DNA from 3 places in the Asaia sp. Ae19-3 genome. Region 3 is predicted to be linked to each of the others. Evidence: predicted binding sites of a transcription regulator. Region 3 holds the regulator's gene; each other region holds the start of a gene.
The links. The regulator LexA, encoded in region 3, represses DNA repair genes until DNA is damaged. The targets are predictions, from matches to a motif close to TGTTCTANNTANGTTC.
Positions count from the first base shown of each region.

Region 1: a site for LexA is predicted at 2,569-2,584, ahead of recA (recombinase RecA). Genes of this name have one in related genera too.
Region 2: a site for LexA is predicted at 2,420-2,435, ahead of AAID99_RS08990 (ImuA family protein). Genes of this name have one in related genera too.

Region 1 covers NZ_JBCHWF010000001.1:2,209,616-2,214,660, reverse strand. The annotation lists gene AAID99_RS09615 (DsbA family protein) at 99-866, opposite strand; gene AAID99_RS09610 (gamma-glutamyltransferase) at 1,068-2,498, shown strand; gene recA (recombinase RecA) at 2,680-3,720, shown strand; gene AAID99_RS09600 (alpha-E domain-containing protein) at 3,839-4,840, opposite strand; gene AAID99_RS09595 (circularly permuted type 2 ATP-grasp protein) at 4,867-5,045, opposite strand, start outside.
Region 2 covers NZ_JBCHWF010000001.1:2,069,057-2,074,101, forward strand. The annotation lists gene AAID99_RS08980 (hypothetical protein) at 1-200, opposite strand, end outside; gene AAID99_RS08985 (Y-family DNA polymerase) at 200-1,624, opposite strand; gene AAID99_RS08990 (ImuA family protein) at 1,575-2,384, opposite strand; gene AAID99_RS08995 (DUF421 domain-containing protein) at 2,647-3,321, shown strand; gene AAID99_RS09000 (hypothetical protein) at 3,497-5,045, opposite strand, start outside.
Region 3 covers NZ_JBCHWF010000001.1:1,301,802-1,306,846, forward strand. The annotation lists gene AAID99_RS05510 (DUF3429 domain-containing protein) at 1-243, opposite strand, end outside; gene eno (phosphopyruvate hydratase) at 344-1,624, shown strand; gene AAID99_RS05520 (FtsB family cell division protein) at 1,736-2,065, shown strand; gene rpmG (50S ribosomal protein L33) at 2,188-2,355, opposite strand; gene lexA (transcriptional repressor LexA) at 2,591-3,307, shown strand; gene AAID99_RS05535 (aminotransferase-like domain-containing protein) at 3,350-4,741, opposite strand; gene AAID99_RS05540 (DMT family transporter) at 4,890-5,045, shown strand, end outside.

The sequences.
Region 1 (5,045 bases), 910 kb from region 3:
CGCGCCCCACCAGAGGGCAGTCGCCCTTTGGGAACCCGCTATCGTGACCGGGGTGCAGGGCCCTGGTCTCTGCCGGGTACTGGCAGAGACCAGCTGGGTCAGTGAGCAGCGCGCGCGTTCTTGATCTGGGCGCGCATTTCCTCTGCCGAGACGGCGCCGGGAATGATAGCACTCGTGCCGAACACAAAGGTAGGCGTGCCGTCCAGGCCGATCAGCCGGGCTTCAGCTAGGTTCTCGTTGATCTGGGCGGCAACGCTGGAGGCGTGCATATCGCTGACCAGCTTGTCGGCACTCATGCCGTTGGCTGTGGCGAGCTGACGAATGCGGTCGAGCGTCGGCGGTGCCGTGTCCTGCATCAGGGCGCGCTTCATCTTCTCATAGCCCCCCTGAAGGGCCGCAGCAAAAATGGCCTGGGTGTCGAGCACGCTCTTCTCGCTCAACACCGGGACGATCTTCTCGACGAGGCGCAGTTTCGGATCGGCCTTGAGCAGGGCATCCACGACCGGCACCATGCTGCGGCAATAGCCACAGCGCGGGTCTAGAAATTCCACAATCGTCAGATCGCCATTCGGATTGCCACGCACCGTGTAATCCGGGCCTTTCTGCAGGCGCTCACGGTCGGATTTCACATGGGAAAGGGCGTCATCGCTTGCCTTTTGCTGTGCACCCTGACGTAGGGCGACGATGGCGTCGCTCAGGATGGTCGGATCGTCCTTGAGCGCCTGATGCAGGATGGAGACGATTTCTGCCCGCTGCTGCGGGGTAAAGCTGCTCGCAGGGTCGGCGAAGGCGGGAACGCTGGCCGATGCGGTCAGGCCGAGGGCGAGAAAGGCACCGGCAAGCCGGGCGCGGGTCGGGCGGGTCATGAGAGCGATCCTGCTGGGCGGGAGAAGAGAAGCTTCTGCATAAGACAGAGAAGACGATTTCGCAAAACAGGGACACGTCTGGCAGGTTGCCCATCGTCCTGATCACGGTTAGATGCGTTAACGAACCCAATTTCCGAAGGGTTGCGTCTTCGGCTGCGAAGACAGGCCACGCGGAACAGAAGAGAAGAGGCTTGCCGGGTCATGGAGACACCGCACGTGGCGCATCGTCGGACGAACGCCCCCTGTCGCCCCGCAGAGCGCAGCACGCGCAAGGCGGGTTTGCGCTCGGCCTGCGCCCTGACTGCGGCAATGCTTCTGGCCGGGTGCAGCGATGTCGCGCATATCGGTCATAACCTGTTCGGCAAGACCACGCCGATCGTCACCGGTTATATCGGCACCGTTGTGGCTGATGAGCCGCGTGCGGCGCTGATCGGGCGCGACGTGCTGGTGCATGGCGGCAATGCTGCCGATGCCGCTGTGGCGGTCGGCATGGCGCTTGCCGTCACGCTGCCCTCGCGTGCCTCTTTGGGCGGCGGTGGCGCCTGTCTTGTGAGCCGTGGGCGCGAGGCGCCTCAGGCCTTCGTCTTCCTGCCGGCTGCAGCGCCGGCGGTACCGGCCACGCGTCAGGCCGCCATTCCGATGACGCCGCGTGGCCTGTTCACCATGCAGCTGCGTTATGGCACGGTCGAATTTGCCGATCTGCTCGGCCCGTCTGTCCGTCTGGCTCGCAGCGGCACGACGGTCAGCCGCGTTCTGGCGCAGGATATCGCAGCCGTTCAGACGCCGCTCTTTGCGGATGACGCAGCTCACACCGTATTCAGCCGCGCTGACGGCACGCCGCTTCAGAACGGCGATGCGATGGTACAGCCGCAGCTCGCCAGCTTCCTTGAGCGCATGACCAATCTTGGCGTGGGCGATCTCTATAACGGTGCGCTCGGTGCGATTTTCGTCGAAGGCGCCAACAAGGCTGGGGCAGGGCTATCCACAGCGTCGTTGCGTACCGCCATGCCTGCGCAGCTTGCTGCCCTTCAGGTGGAGCAGGACGGCTATACGGCCTCGTTCCTGCCGCCTCCGGCCGATGGCGGAATCGGCGCTGCTGCTGCGTTCCACTCAGGCGCCTCGGCACAGGGTGTAGTCGCGACATGGCGTAGCGAAGACCGTCACGCTCTGAGTGGCGATGCCCTGCTGAGCGCAGCGCAGACGCTGGTCAATGCCGGTTCCAGCCGCTCCGGCGCTCTTCCTGCGCTTCCGGCCTCGACCTCGTTTGTGGCCACCGACAACAAGGGTGGCGCCGTGGCCTGTGCCCTGACCAACAACAACCTGTTCGGTACCGGGCGCATGGCCGACGGCACGGGTGTGCTGCTCGCGGCTTCACCGGGGCGCTACCCTGCGCCGCTGCTCTCCGCCGCCATCGTCCAGAGGCGGGGCAACCTCGTGGCAGCTTTGGCCAGCTCCGGTCAGAACGATGCCGCTGATGCCCTTGCTTCAGCAGCCCGCGCCGCCATATCGGGCACGGAAGTGCCGCATGAAGGCCAGGGGCGTGTGAATGCCTCGCTCTGCAAGGGTGACACGTGTCATGGCGACACTGACCCCCGCGGCGGCGGCTTGTCGGTTGGCAGCGTCAATAACTGATCAGGACACGGTTTCATGCCCCCTCGAAAGAGGGGGCATTTTTCTTTGTCCCCCTTGTGCAAAGGGGAGATGATCATGATATGTTCCCCAGAACAAAAGTGAACGATCAATACGAATCGCTCGGCGCCCGATTGCCGTTCAGACGGAGTTCGGCGAGACTGATGCGAGCGGAGGACAGGACATGAGCGTAGACAGGACGAAAGCACTCGAGGGTGCGCTGAGCCAGATCGAACGTGCTTTCGGCAAGGGCTCGATCATGCGTATGGGGCAGCGCCCCAAGGAACAGGCGGACGTGATTTCGACCGGTTCGCTCGGACTCGATATCGGTCTCGGTATCGGTGGTCTGCCGCGCGGTCGTATCATCGAGATCTACGGTCCTGAAAGCTCGGGCAAGACGACCCTGGCGCTTCATGCAATCGCCGAGGCCCAGAAGAAGGGCGGTACTTGCGCCTTCATCGATGCCGAGCATGCTCTGGACCCCGGTTATGCCCGCAAGCTGGGTGTGGACGTCGACAACCTGCTTCTCAGCCAGCCCGATGCCGGCGAGCAGGCGCTTGAGATTGCCGACACGCTCGTGCGCTCCGGTGCAGTCGATGTGCTGGTGGTCGACTCTGTGGCCGCTCTCGTGCCGCGCGCCGAGCTTGAGGGCGATATGGGCGACAGTCATGTCGGTCTTCATGCCCGTCTGATGAGCCAGGCCCTGCGCAAGCTGACCGGCACCGTCTCGCGCTCGAACACCATGATCATCTTCCTGAACCAGATCCGCATGAAGATCGGCGTGATGTTCGGCAATCCCGAAACCACGACGGGCGGTAACGCGCTCAAATTCTACGCGTCGGTTCGTCTCGACATCCGCCGCATCGGCTCGATCAAGGATCGTGACGAGGTGGTTGGCAACCAGACACGCGTAAAGGTGGTCAAGAACAAGATGGCCCCGCCTTTCCGTCAGGTCGAGTTCGACATTATGTACGGTGAAGGCATCAGCAAGGTCGGTGAGCTGATCGATCTTGGCGTCAAGGCGAATATCGTCGAGAAGTCAGGCGCCTGGTTCTCGTACGATAGCACCCGCGTCGGTCAGGGGCGTGAAAACGCCAAACAGTTCCTGCGCGATCACCCCGAGATGGCCGCCGATATCGAGCGCCGCATTCGCGAGCAATCCGGTGTGGTGGCAGACGCCATGATGACGTCGCCCGACGAGCAGGAAGACGATTCAGAAGGCTGAGTGGCCACAAGTGCAGGGCTTCTACCCTGCACTTTCCAAAGAGCTGTCGCCCTTTGGGACCCTGATCCGGGGAATGAAGAGAAGGCGCCTCTTTCCTGAGGGTAAAGAGGCGTCTTGTCTATTGCGATTGTGATTGCCTGCTGAGAGCAACGGGCTCTGCGGGCGGCCAATAGGCTGCTGCAAGGCTGTTCTGGCAGGCTTCGATCTGCTCCTGTATCCAGTGCATGCATTCATGCAGCCCGCGGATGATGATCTCCTCGGCGGTCTGGTCTTCCAGCATGGCGCGCAGTTCGGACAACCTCTCCTGCACATCCGAGCACTGACGTCTCAGGTTGTAATGGGTCGAAAGCGCCCCGAGAACAGAATCGGCGTGGCGCAGATTGAGGGCCAGAGAGCGCGGAAACCCCTCATTCTTGAGCAGGAAGCCTACGACATTGGCCGGGGTGGTCGTGACAGGCTTGAGCCGTCTGAAAGCGTGATAGGCCGCAGCTGAGCGCAGAACGGACGCCCATTGCGTCATGTCGATCTCTGAACCGACTTCAGATGCATCAGGCAGAAGCGTGTGATAGCGCGTATCGATCAGACGGGTGATCTGGTCGCTGCGCTCAAGATGCCGCCCCAGCAGGTAAAAGAGCCAGGCCTGATCGCGGTAAAGCGTTCCCTCGGTAATGCCAGCGTGAGACTGACAATCCTGCTTGATACGGTTGCAGAGCGCCGAAAGTCCCGTGCGGCGAATATCGCTCATGTCGAGATCGAGCACCCAGCGGGTAAAGACATTGAGCTGCATCCACATTTCGGTGGAGATCAGCGGGCGCGCCGAGCGGGCATTTTCGCGCACGCATTGCGCCATCGCCTTGATCGAACTCGGATTGGCGCAATCGGTCACATAGAACCGCAGATAATCCTCTTCACTGGCCGCTGGATAAAGGGCGCGAAACCGCTCTTCGTCCGAATTGATCTGCACGATCGATTCCCAGACGGGGCGGCCATCGGCACCGCGGACGAAGGCTTCGGTCACTTCCAGCACACGGGCCAGGTTCTCGATGCGCTCCATATAGCGGGCGAGCCACATCATGTTCTCGGCATAGCGAGAAAGCAATGTGTTCAGGTCGGGCAGCATCCCGGCCATATGCGGATTGAATCGGCTCATTTCGACATCACCCAGGTGTCTTTCGACCCCCCGCCCTGAGAGGAGTTTACGACCAGAGAGCCCTTGCGCAGGGCCACACGTGACAGGCCGCCGGGCAATACCCAGGTGGATTTTCCCGTTACGGCGAAGGGACGCAGATCGACATGGCGGGCCTCGACCCCGGCGGGGCAGAGGG
Region 2 (5,045 bases), 770 kb from region 3:
GCGCCACGCTTCATAAGCACAAACCCGCAGCGCACCAGATGCGCTACCAGACGTGCCGCCACAACACCCGCCATCAGCTCATCCGCATCATGCACACGGCGGCGACCGTCAAAGCGCAATGCATGGATCAGGGCTTCGGCAATATCTGCGGTATCAGCGGGACGCAGGGCGTCGTCGGGGGGCAGGTATTCCCACGTCATCAGAATAATCCGTGGACAAACCACGCCCCGTCACCAGACCAGCGATGCACCCCATCGCCATTGCGGAAAAGCCAGAAGCGCTCGCCGCTTTCGACTTCGACAATCCAGTAATCGCGTATGGCGCCAGCCTGTGACGGGTTTTGCCACCAAGCGCCATGAAGCCGTTCGGGCCCATCTGCCCCGCAGACTGACAGCGTCTTTCCGTACCATCTGAAGCGTTTCGGGCTGAAATCTTCTGCCAGATCTGGCGGGACAATCGGGCAAGGCTGCGTAAAAACCCTTGTCGGACGCGGCCAGAGAGAGGGGGTATTCATGTCTGACGGCGCAGCCAGACGCTGCTGCGCCGCTTCAGGAAAGGGGGCATCGCTCTCGCCCAGATAATAAACGGCATGCAGACCGGCCCTGTTGCGCAGACGCTCTGCCAGCAAGTCCAGAACCTGTGTTTTTTCTTCCTGTCCTGACCCGGCCAGATCGCCCGCTGCCGGCACCGGCACGCAGCGCTCGGCCTGCTCTACAAGCAAGCTTATACGCTCTATGCCAAAACCGGGATCGATCGTCTCAATCCGTTCCTGCAGCAGTCGATACAGACGTTCAGGATCATTGACCGGCGCAGAGGTCCCGATACGGGTCGCCTGCGTCATATCATCGACACGATGACAGATCAGATCGAACCGCCGCGCACCCAGCCCTTTCTTCTGCAGCAAAGAGGCAATTTCCTGCGTCAGTACCTGCATCACCTGCATGATACTCTCTGCCGTACCGATCGGCTCAAGCAGATGGCGCGTTGCCTGCAGCGCCACGACCGGATGGTCGAAGCGTAGCGGCTCCTTCTGTCGGCCCAGCGCATAATCGAGCTGCCGCGCCGGTTCCACACCGAAGCGGCGCGTCAGGGCCGCACGTGGGACGTCACGCAGATCGGCAATCCGTGTGATACCCAACCCATGCAGGCGGTCATTTTCTTCGCGTGTCAGACGCAGCGCCGCTATGGGCAACGGATCGAGCGCCTGAACAAGATGTTCCCCAGACAGAACCGTAAGCGTCTCGGACCCGAAACGGGCCAGAGCACGGGCTGCCCCTGCCGTATCGGCAATAGCAGCCCGTATTTGATGACCATGAGACGCCAGGGCCGCTTCCATGGCCACCAGCATGGCGCTTTCTCCCCCGAACAGATGGGCACAGCCGGTCGTATCGATCCATAACCCGTCCGCAGCATCGACCGCGACGAGCGGCGAAAAACGGCGGCACCACTCAGCCAGCCGACGCAGCGCCTGCGCATCGCGCTCCGGCGCCACAGGCTCTGATGCGAGATCCGGAACGAGACTACGCGCCATGGCCAGCATCTGCCCCGGCTGAATGCCACAAAGAAGAGCCGCTTCATTGGCAGACACGATTTTCCGCCCCTGCTTTTCCCGGCCATACAGCACCAGCGGCAAGGCCGGATCGCGCTGCGGGTGTGCCTTGTGCCAGAGCGTCGTGCGCCAATATGGCAACCAGAGAGAAAGAAGACGGCGGGACATGATCCGTTCCGATCCTCCAGTTCAGGGCATCGCCACCCCGGTGGCGCAACAGGGCCAGCGAGAAATTCTCGGCAAAGGATAAAAGGGCGCGTTGCCCCATTCTGATTGGGGGAGACGCCACGGCGCCCACACGCCAGCGCGTCCAGCAGGCGCTGGGCGGCACGAATTGCTGATGACGATGCAGCAGAAAACCGGTCACCCCGGAGGTCTCGGCAGCCAGAGCCAGACGACGCGAAGCCGTCAGGGAAAGTGGGATCGAAAGATCTGCCACAACCGCCGCCACGCCCTGACTGCGCAACACGTCTTCTATCGTGGCCACCATACGCGCCGGATGCACCTCGATGCAGAGCAGACGCTCAGCCGAAAGACCCGTCTGCTGCAGCCCTGCCAGCAGCGGAGCCCCATCCGGCGGCATCACCCAGATCACTGGGCCGGTCACCTGCGCCAGGATTTTTGCCACGAATTGTGTGGGACGGGCGCAAAGCATCTGATCATGCCCCTCCCCCAAGAACTCATGAATCGCGCCCCGACGCAGGCCGCCTTTAAGGGCCGCATCGACAAGGGGCAGACCCGTCTTCAGATAAAGAGCCGCCAATGGCTTGTGATAGCGCTGCTCGATACGTGCCACGCGGTCGCGCAGCATGGCCATGCCCGGTCTGTCTTTCATGGTGATCCCCCCTTTCAATTTTGCCCGTATCATACGAACAAAACAGGAACAACCATTCGATAAGGCGGTTTCACCATGAGGTGCAGCAAAGGATGCCAAAGGGTGATCGGGTTGTTTTTTGAAATCAGGACGTTGCCTGAAGAGCTGACAAACAATCAGGCTCTTTCGATACCTGTTTTTTAATGTAACGTATTCACGAGCAACCCGATCTGGCCGAGGCTGTTGAAGTCGTCATACCGCCAATGAAAAGGACCGGATTCGCGTGATTACCCTCTATCTCTGGGTCATTCTGAAGCTCGTTATCGGGTTTGCCCTGATCATTTCCTATCTGAATGTCACCGGGCGCAACCAGATAGCCATGATGACCTCGGTCGATCTGGTAGGGAATTTCATTCTGGGCGGTGTCGTGGGGGGCATTCTCTACAACGACAAGCTGCCCATCCTGCATTACATCGCGCTGCTGATCCTCTGCATTGCCCTGATGGCGCTGTTCAACGGGCTTTCGCGCAAAATTCCGGGCCTGCGCAAGCGCACTATTGGCGAACCCATTACCATTATTCGCAACGGGCGTTTCCTGATCGACAATTTCAAGGAAAACGCCAGCCGTATCGACATGAAAGACATCGCAACGGCCCTGCGCATGCAGAATATCTTCAGCTTCGACAATATCGACTTTGCCCAGATCGAAACCACAGGCCATGTCAGCGTCATCATGAAGGAAGAGGCTAAAAAACCCTCACGCTTCCTGGTTCTTCGCGGCGAAATTCTGGAAGAAGAACTCAAGATCCTCGAACGCGACGAAAACTGGCTCAAAGCCGAGCTGGGCTCGATGAGCGTGCATGATCTGGAGACTGTCTTTCTGGCAGAATGGGTGGGCGATCACCTGCTTGTCGTCACTCAGGACGGTCAGGTTCATGGAAGCTCCTTGCCTGCCTGAACAGGCTTATTTGCCAGCAGCACAGTGGGCGCGGGCTAAAACGGTATTGTCGCAAGCCGTTTCAGAAGCTACCGGCACGAAGCGCGACATGCATCTCCCTCAGGCCTGAGCCTTCCTGCATACGCCCTTGCGGCAAGTCATGCAGGGTTGGCAAAACAGCCCAGGGCGCAGCATCTCAGAGCGAGGTTTTTCCCATATGCGCAAGTCGTGAGAGGTCGATCCGATAGGCTCCGGTGAGGGTAAAGGCGAACAATATCCCATCACTGCCCGCAAGAGACGCCTGCTCCAGCGCCGAAGGCAGAATGGCCTCCTGCCAATGGGCACCGCCATCCACGCTGAATGCCAGCATGCGCCCCGCTACGGCGCTTCCGTTCAGAAGCTGATCTCCCTTTCGAAGAAGGATTATTCTATCAGCCTCTGTTACGGCGCGCATTCTGCCTTTCTCGACGGCATAGCTGCGAAAGACACTCCCATCCGGACCAGAAAATTTGCCCGTTAGATAGAGTGTCTGCCCGCGCCACGACGCTTCAAGCGATCCCACAGGCGACAGAGGCAGTGTCGTGATCTGAATTGGATCCTGCCCTACCCCCTGACTGAAAAGAGCCAGATGCCCGTCACGCTCGCCTTCCTCTCCCACGCCGGGCTCTTTTCCCTTTGCGATGAAAAGAACGGCGTCCTGCGGGGTCGCGACGTTGAGCCAGTCCGTAATCTCGAGAGGCGAATTGCTGAAGAGCAGTTTGACCGCTTCACGAGGAGAAAGATCAACCGGCACAGTCGCAATGGCATAACGGTGCTGATCCTCCGTCAGATTCCGGATTGCGACAAGCGTCGACTGTCCCGATCCCATGGCGTACTGGCAGGACCATCCCTCCATGCCACAAAGATTCATGGAATCCGCATGACTCCACGTTGCGGGGAAGCCCTTTCGCCCGGATACCGGCTCGGGAAAAACAACGGAGGTCGAAAACAGATGGTGGTGCCCCTGTGGTCGTGTCGATACCAGAAGACGCGGAGCAGATTGTTGTGTCGACAGCCATTTGATCGACACTCCGATCTCCCGTAGCTGATCCTTACACGCCCAGTTCCCTCCGGCGCTCCGCGAACAGCCGAAAAGGCCGATAGCGGTTCGATCCGCGCTTGCGAAACGCACCGTGTAACCCAGCCAGACCCCTGACGCATTCTCGTCCATCCGTGCGAATTGCGGCGTGAATTCCGACAGAGCGAAATCTTTTGGCGTCGGGGCGACATAGCGCCAGTGACCGATATCCCGATCGACAAGGAAGCAAAGGCCGATCAGAGCCACCCAAGACGCCAGATCTTCAACTGTCGCCAACACCAGAACCCATTTGCGGGGCGTGGGGGACAAAGCCGTGCGTCGTTGCTTCAGACCGACCACGCCAAGCTGGTTCGCCCGATTGACACGCTCTCTGGCGCCCCGGCTCAGATAGCGCGACAACCGGAACGCGCCGAATAAATGAATCAACAGGAAAAAGGCGACGCCCAGAATTTGCCCGGTCAGAAAAACCGGGAAACGCGTTTCGACCAATCCTTCGGCCAGGCCGATATCCGCGAGCTTCTGAAAAAGAAATGGCAGGCCAAGCATGAGAATGCATGCAAGCGCAACAGGCCGCCCCCAGGCAGAGAGCCCCCCTCTCGCCAGCATCAGATTTGGCAGAACCAGGCTCGCGGACCAAAGCTTCACACGCCATATGAGGCGCTTGAAG
Region 3 (5,045 bases):
CAGGCGCCTCCGGTTGATCGGGCCCAAGCCCTGCGCAGGCATGATGGCGGGCTGTTCGAGCGCAAGGCCCCAATGCACGGCCCCAAGAAAGGAGAGAATGCAGCCTCCATAGGCAAGCATGGCTACGCCGATATGGCTGATCGGCCCGAGACTGCCCCAGAACAGAGCAGCCATGGCAAGGCATAGAAACGGCACCAGACCGGCTATGCCGAGGAAAATGACGAGCGGTGACAGGGGTCTCACGGAATATCCATCCTCATTTCACATAACGCCAGTTGACAGCGCCGGTGTCTCGACGCCTTGTGATGCCCGAAGTTCGAACGTTCAAACAGGGAGCCCCCAAATGAGCGCCATTATTGATATCATTGCCCGCGAGATTCTGGATAGCCGCGGCAACCCGACTGTAGAAGTCGAGGTCGAACTGTCCTCCGGCGCCAAGGGCCGTGCAGCCGTTCCGTCAGGCGCCTCTACCGGCGCCCACGAAGCTGTCGAGCTGCGTGACGGCGACAAGTCGCGCTACGGCGGCAAGGGCGTTCTGAAGGCTGCCGCTTTCGCTGAAGGCGAAATTCTCGATGCGCTTCAGGGCGCCGAATCGTCTGATCAGATCGCGATCGACGAAGCCATGATCGAGCTGGACGGCACGCCCAATAAGGCACGTCTCGGTGCTAACTCCATCCTCGCCGTGTCGCTCGCGACCGCCAAGGCGACTGCGCTCGAACTCGACATTCCGCTCTATCGCTATGTCGGTGGCGTCTTTGCGCACACCTTGCCCGTGCCGATGATGAACATCGTCAATGGCGGTCAGCATGCCGATAACCCCATCGACATCCAGGAATTCATGATCCAGCCGGTCGGCGCACCGACGATCATGGACGCCGTGCGTATGGGTTCGGAAATTTTCGCCCATCTCAAGAAGAACCTGCATGCAGCCGGCCACAACACCAATGTCGGCGATGAAGGCGGTTTCGCACCGGGTCTGAAATCGGCAGACGAAGCGCTTGGCTTCATCTCGAAGTCGGTTGAAGGCGCAGGTTACCGCCTTGGTGAAGACGTGACCTTCGCGCTCGATTGTGCTGCCACTGAATTCTATCGCGATGGCCGCTACAAGATGGACGGCGAAGGCCGCGACCTCGACTCATCCGGCATGATCGACTACCTGGCCGATCTCGCCGCACGCTACCCGATCGTCTCGATCGAAGACGGTCTGGCAGAAGATGACTGGGAAGGCTGGGCAGAACTGACTGCAAAGCTCGGTCACAAGCTGCAGCTCGTCGGTGACGATCTGTTCGTGACCAACACGGAGCGTCTGGTGCGTGGCATCGAGAGCAACACGGCCAATGCGCTGCTCGTGAAGGTCAACCAGATCGGCACGCTGACCGAAACGCTCCGCGCCATGGAAACCGCGCATCGCGCCGGCTATAAGTGCGTCATGAGCCATCGTTCGGGTGAAACCGAAGATTCGATCATTGCTGATCTTGCAGTCGCCACGAATTGCGGCCAGATCAAGACCGGCTCGCTGTCGCGTTCCGATCGTACGGCAAAGTACAACCAGCTTATCCGTATCGAAAACGAGCTGGCTACCGCAGCTCGTTACGCAGGCCGCTCGATCCTTCCGCGCGCCTGACTCAATGAAGGGGAGCGAATTTCGCTCCCTTTCCCAAATCCCCGATTGTAAGCGGCGCAGCCCTCAGGGTAGGGTATGTCCCAACAGCCCGCTTGCAACCGTGGAGTTTCCGTGCAGATCGTTCGTGCCATCCGCCGCGTCGTGCGCGCCGTCGTACCCCCTGCCCTGTTTCTCGGGCTGACGGCCTATTTCGGATGGAACGCCCTGCAGGGCGATCACGGTCTCAAGGCCTATCACCAGCAGCTCAAGCTTATGGATCAGGCTATTCAGGCACAGAAAGATGCTGACGACGAGCAGGCTGTCTGGAAACGCCGCATCACAAGCCTTAACGAACGCGCGCTCGATGCCGATATGTTGGATGAACGCTCGCGGGCCATGCTGAACCTCGCCCGCACCGGAGACACTGTAATTCCTTACGGCCCACACGAGAAGCTGTACTGACTTCCGTCACCAGCAGCTTTGCCTAGGAAGACCAGCGCTATCCTGACGGGCTTATCCAGAGAAGCAGGTATAAAAAAAGCGGCTCGAAAGCCGCTTTTTCCATTTATCGGTGAAGCCCGATCTTACTTGATCTTGGCTTCACGGAACGCAACATGCTTGCGGACGACGGGGTCGTACTTGCGCACTTCCATCTTGCCGGTAGCCGAACGGGCGTTCTTCTTGGTGACGTAGAAATATCCGGTCTCTGCGGTCGAGACGAGACGGATCTGAATGACGTTGGTCTTTGCCATGGGGTCCTCGCAAACTGATCTGTCGCTGCGCGCGACATGAACGGCAGCGTTTTCAAGCTGGGGCCTAAATGCGTGGATTACGCGCGCAGGTCAAGTGTTTCCGGTAAAACGGTGGATTAATTTTGATGTTCCGGGGAAAAAATCTTGAAGAGATCGAAGCAAGAACTTAATAAGAACATAGTGATTCCGGGCTGACGCGGTCTCAGGCTGCCCCGACCCTGGAGAGAGGAACCCCATGCTCACGCGCAAGCAACACCAGCTCCTGCTTTTTATCGACTCCTATCTGAAGCGGACCGGGTTTTCTCCCTCTTTCGACGAAATGAAGGAAGCGCTTGATCTACGGTCGAAATCGGGAATTCATCGACTGATCTCAGCCCTTGAGGAGCGTGGCTTTCTTCGTCGTCATCATCACCGCGCCCGCGCGCTAGAAATTGTACGCCTTCCGGTTACCGAGGCCCCGACCACATCCGTCATTCAGACCCCGGCCTCTGAGAGCGGCAGCTTCCCCCGCCTTGCCCATAGTCAGGAAAGGGCTGTTTCTACTTCCGTCGAAGCCAGCCAGACGCCCGTCGTCGGCGTGCCGCTTTATGGCCGCATTGCTGCGGGCCTTCCGATCGAGGCCTTTCGTGATTCTGGCGAGCAGATCGACATTCCGGCGGGTCAGCTGACCAATGGACAGCATTACGCGCTTCACGTCTCCGGCGATTCCATGATCGATGCCGGCATCTTGGATGGCGATACAGTGATCATCCGCCAGGGCGAGACAGCAGAAAACGGACAGATCGTTGTGGCACTGGTCGATGACCAAGAGGTCACGCTCAAGCGCCTGCGTCAGAAGGGCAAGTCAATCGCGCTTGAGCCCGCAAACACGAATTATGAGACCCAGATCTTCCCGCAGAATCGCGTGCGTATCCAGGGTGTGCTGATCGGGTTGTATCGTCAGTACAACTGAGGCGGCACGTTTCATGGCGGCAAACTGCCTTTTGACAAGCACCTAGCCTGACGAGGCGCCACGCCCCAGCAAAACCGCCAGTTGGCCGATGATATTGTTCTCGGCCATCTGGGCAACGTTGAAGCGCATAAAGCGCGACGTCTCGCCAGAGGCGCTGAAGACTGCCCCCGGGGCGAGCACAATTCCCTCTTCCAGCGCGTTTCGCGCCAGATCTGTAACATCGCAGCCAGCAGGCATTTCACACCAGAGACTGAAGCCGCCTTCAGGCATGATGACAGGTTTGATCCCGAGCGATCCGAGCTGCCCAGCCCCGTCCTTGCGCGCCTTAGCCAGACGACGATGAAGCGCCTCGATGTGACGGCGATAGGAGCCGCCAGTCAGGACGTGTTTCACGATCTCGGCTGCAACAGGACTGACACCGGCAAAGCCAGTCGCAATCAGCAGATCCCCGAGCCTCTCGATCATCTCTGAAGAGGCGGCGATGTAGCCACAGCGTAGTGAGGCCGAGAGGGTCTTCGAGAAAGAGCCGATCCGGATCACACGGTTAAGCCCGTCTAATGGGGCAAGGCTCGCAAAGGGGCGTGGCGCGAAATCGGCGAAGATGTCGTCTTCGATTATCGTGACGCCATGCGCCTTGGCCAATGAGAGTATCTCATGCGCCTTGTGCAACGTGATGGTGCAGCCCACCGGGTTCTGCAATCCGGAATTGGTCAGATAGAGCATCGGCGCTTCCTGCCTCAGTAATCTGGCAAAAGCATCAAGGTCAGGGCCATCAGCAAGGCAGGGAACCCCTATAACCCTTACGCGGTGCTCGGCCAGAAGCGCCCGAAAGTTAAAGTAGCAGGGATCATCGACCAGAACCGTATCGCCGGGGCTAAGCATCAGGCGGCAGACCAGGTCGACCGCCTGCGTGCCGGAGCTTGTCAGCAGGATCTGCTCTGGTGCCACATGCAGCTGATCTTCAGCCCAGCGTCGCGTCAGCAACTGGCGCAAGGGCAACGAGCCTCTGGCGGGCCCATAGCCGGTCAGCAATACGCCTTCCTCTCGCGATATCGCGCGAAGCGCATGGCGAAGAGCGGGTAGTGGCATCCAGGACTCTGGCAACCAGCCGCATCCGGGCTGCATGATCGAAGGATCGGCTTCAAGGGCCTGACGCGACACCCAGAACGGATCCACCGCGTGATCGCGTTTCGTGTTCGGGACGAAACCCGCGAGCGTGCCGCCCGCGACAAAATAGCCTGACCCGGGTCGCGCATGAATCATCCCCTCCGCAACGAGGCGGTCATAGGCCTCGGCGATGGTCGAAGGAGAAAAGCCATGCTGACTGGCGAGCCGACGTATCGAGGGCAAGCGCTCACCTCGCGCCAGACTGCCTGAGGCGATACGTGTGCGCACAGCGGCAATGACCGTTTCGGTCCGGTTTTTTTCGCGCATGGGAGCCTGCAAACTGTATGCCTACTGGATGCCATACAGTTTTGCCCAACTGTACTGAACTGTCCATGGTCTCTCGAGCAGGACGACAGCACACTGACCGCTCGGAACAGGGCGTAAATCGCCCGTCAGGTACAGGCGGAAAAGACCCATGAAACAATCGAGTGGCTATGTCAGTGGTATGATCGGCATAGCCATCTTCAGCGGCTCACTGCCGGCAACGAGGCTTGCAGAGACTGGCTTCCCACCCCTGTTTTTGACTGCAGCACGTGCCGTCATAGCCGCCCTACTCGCCATCGCTCTTCTC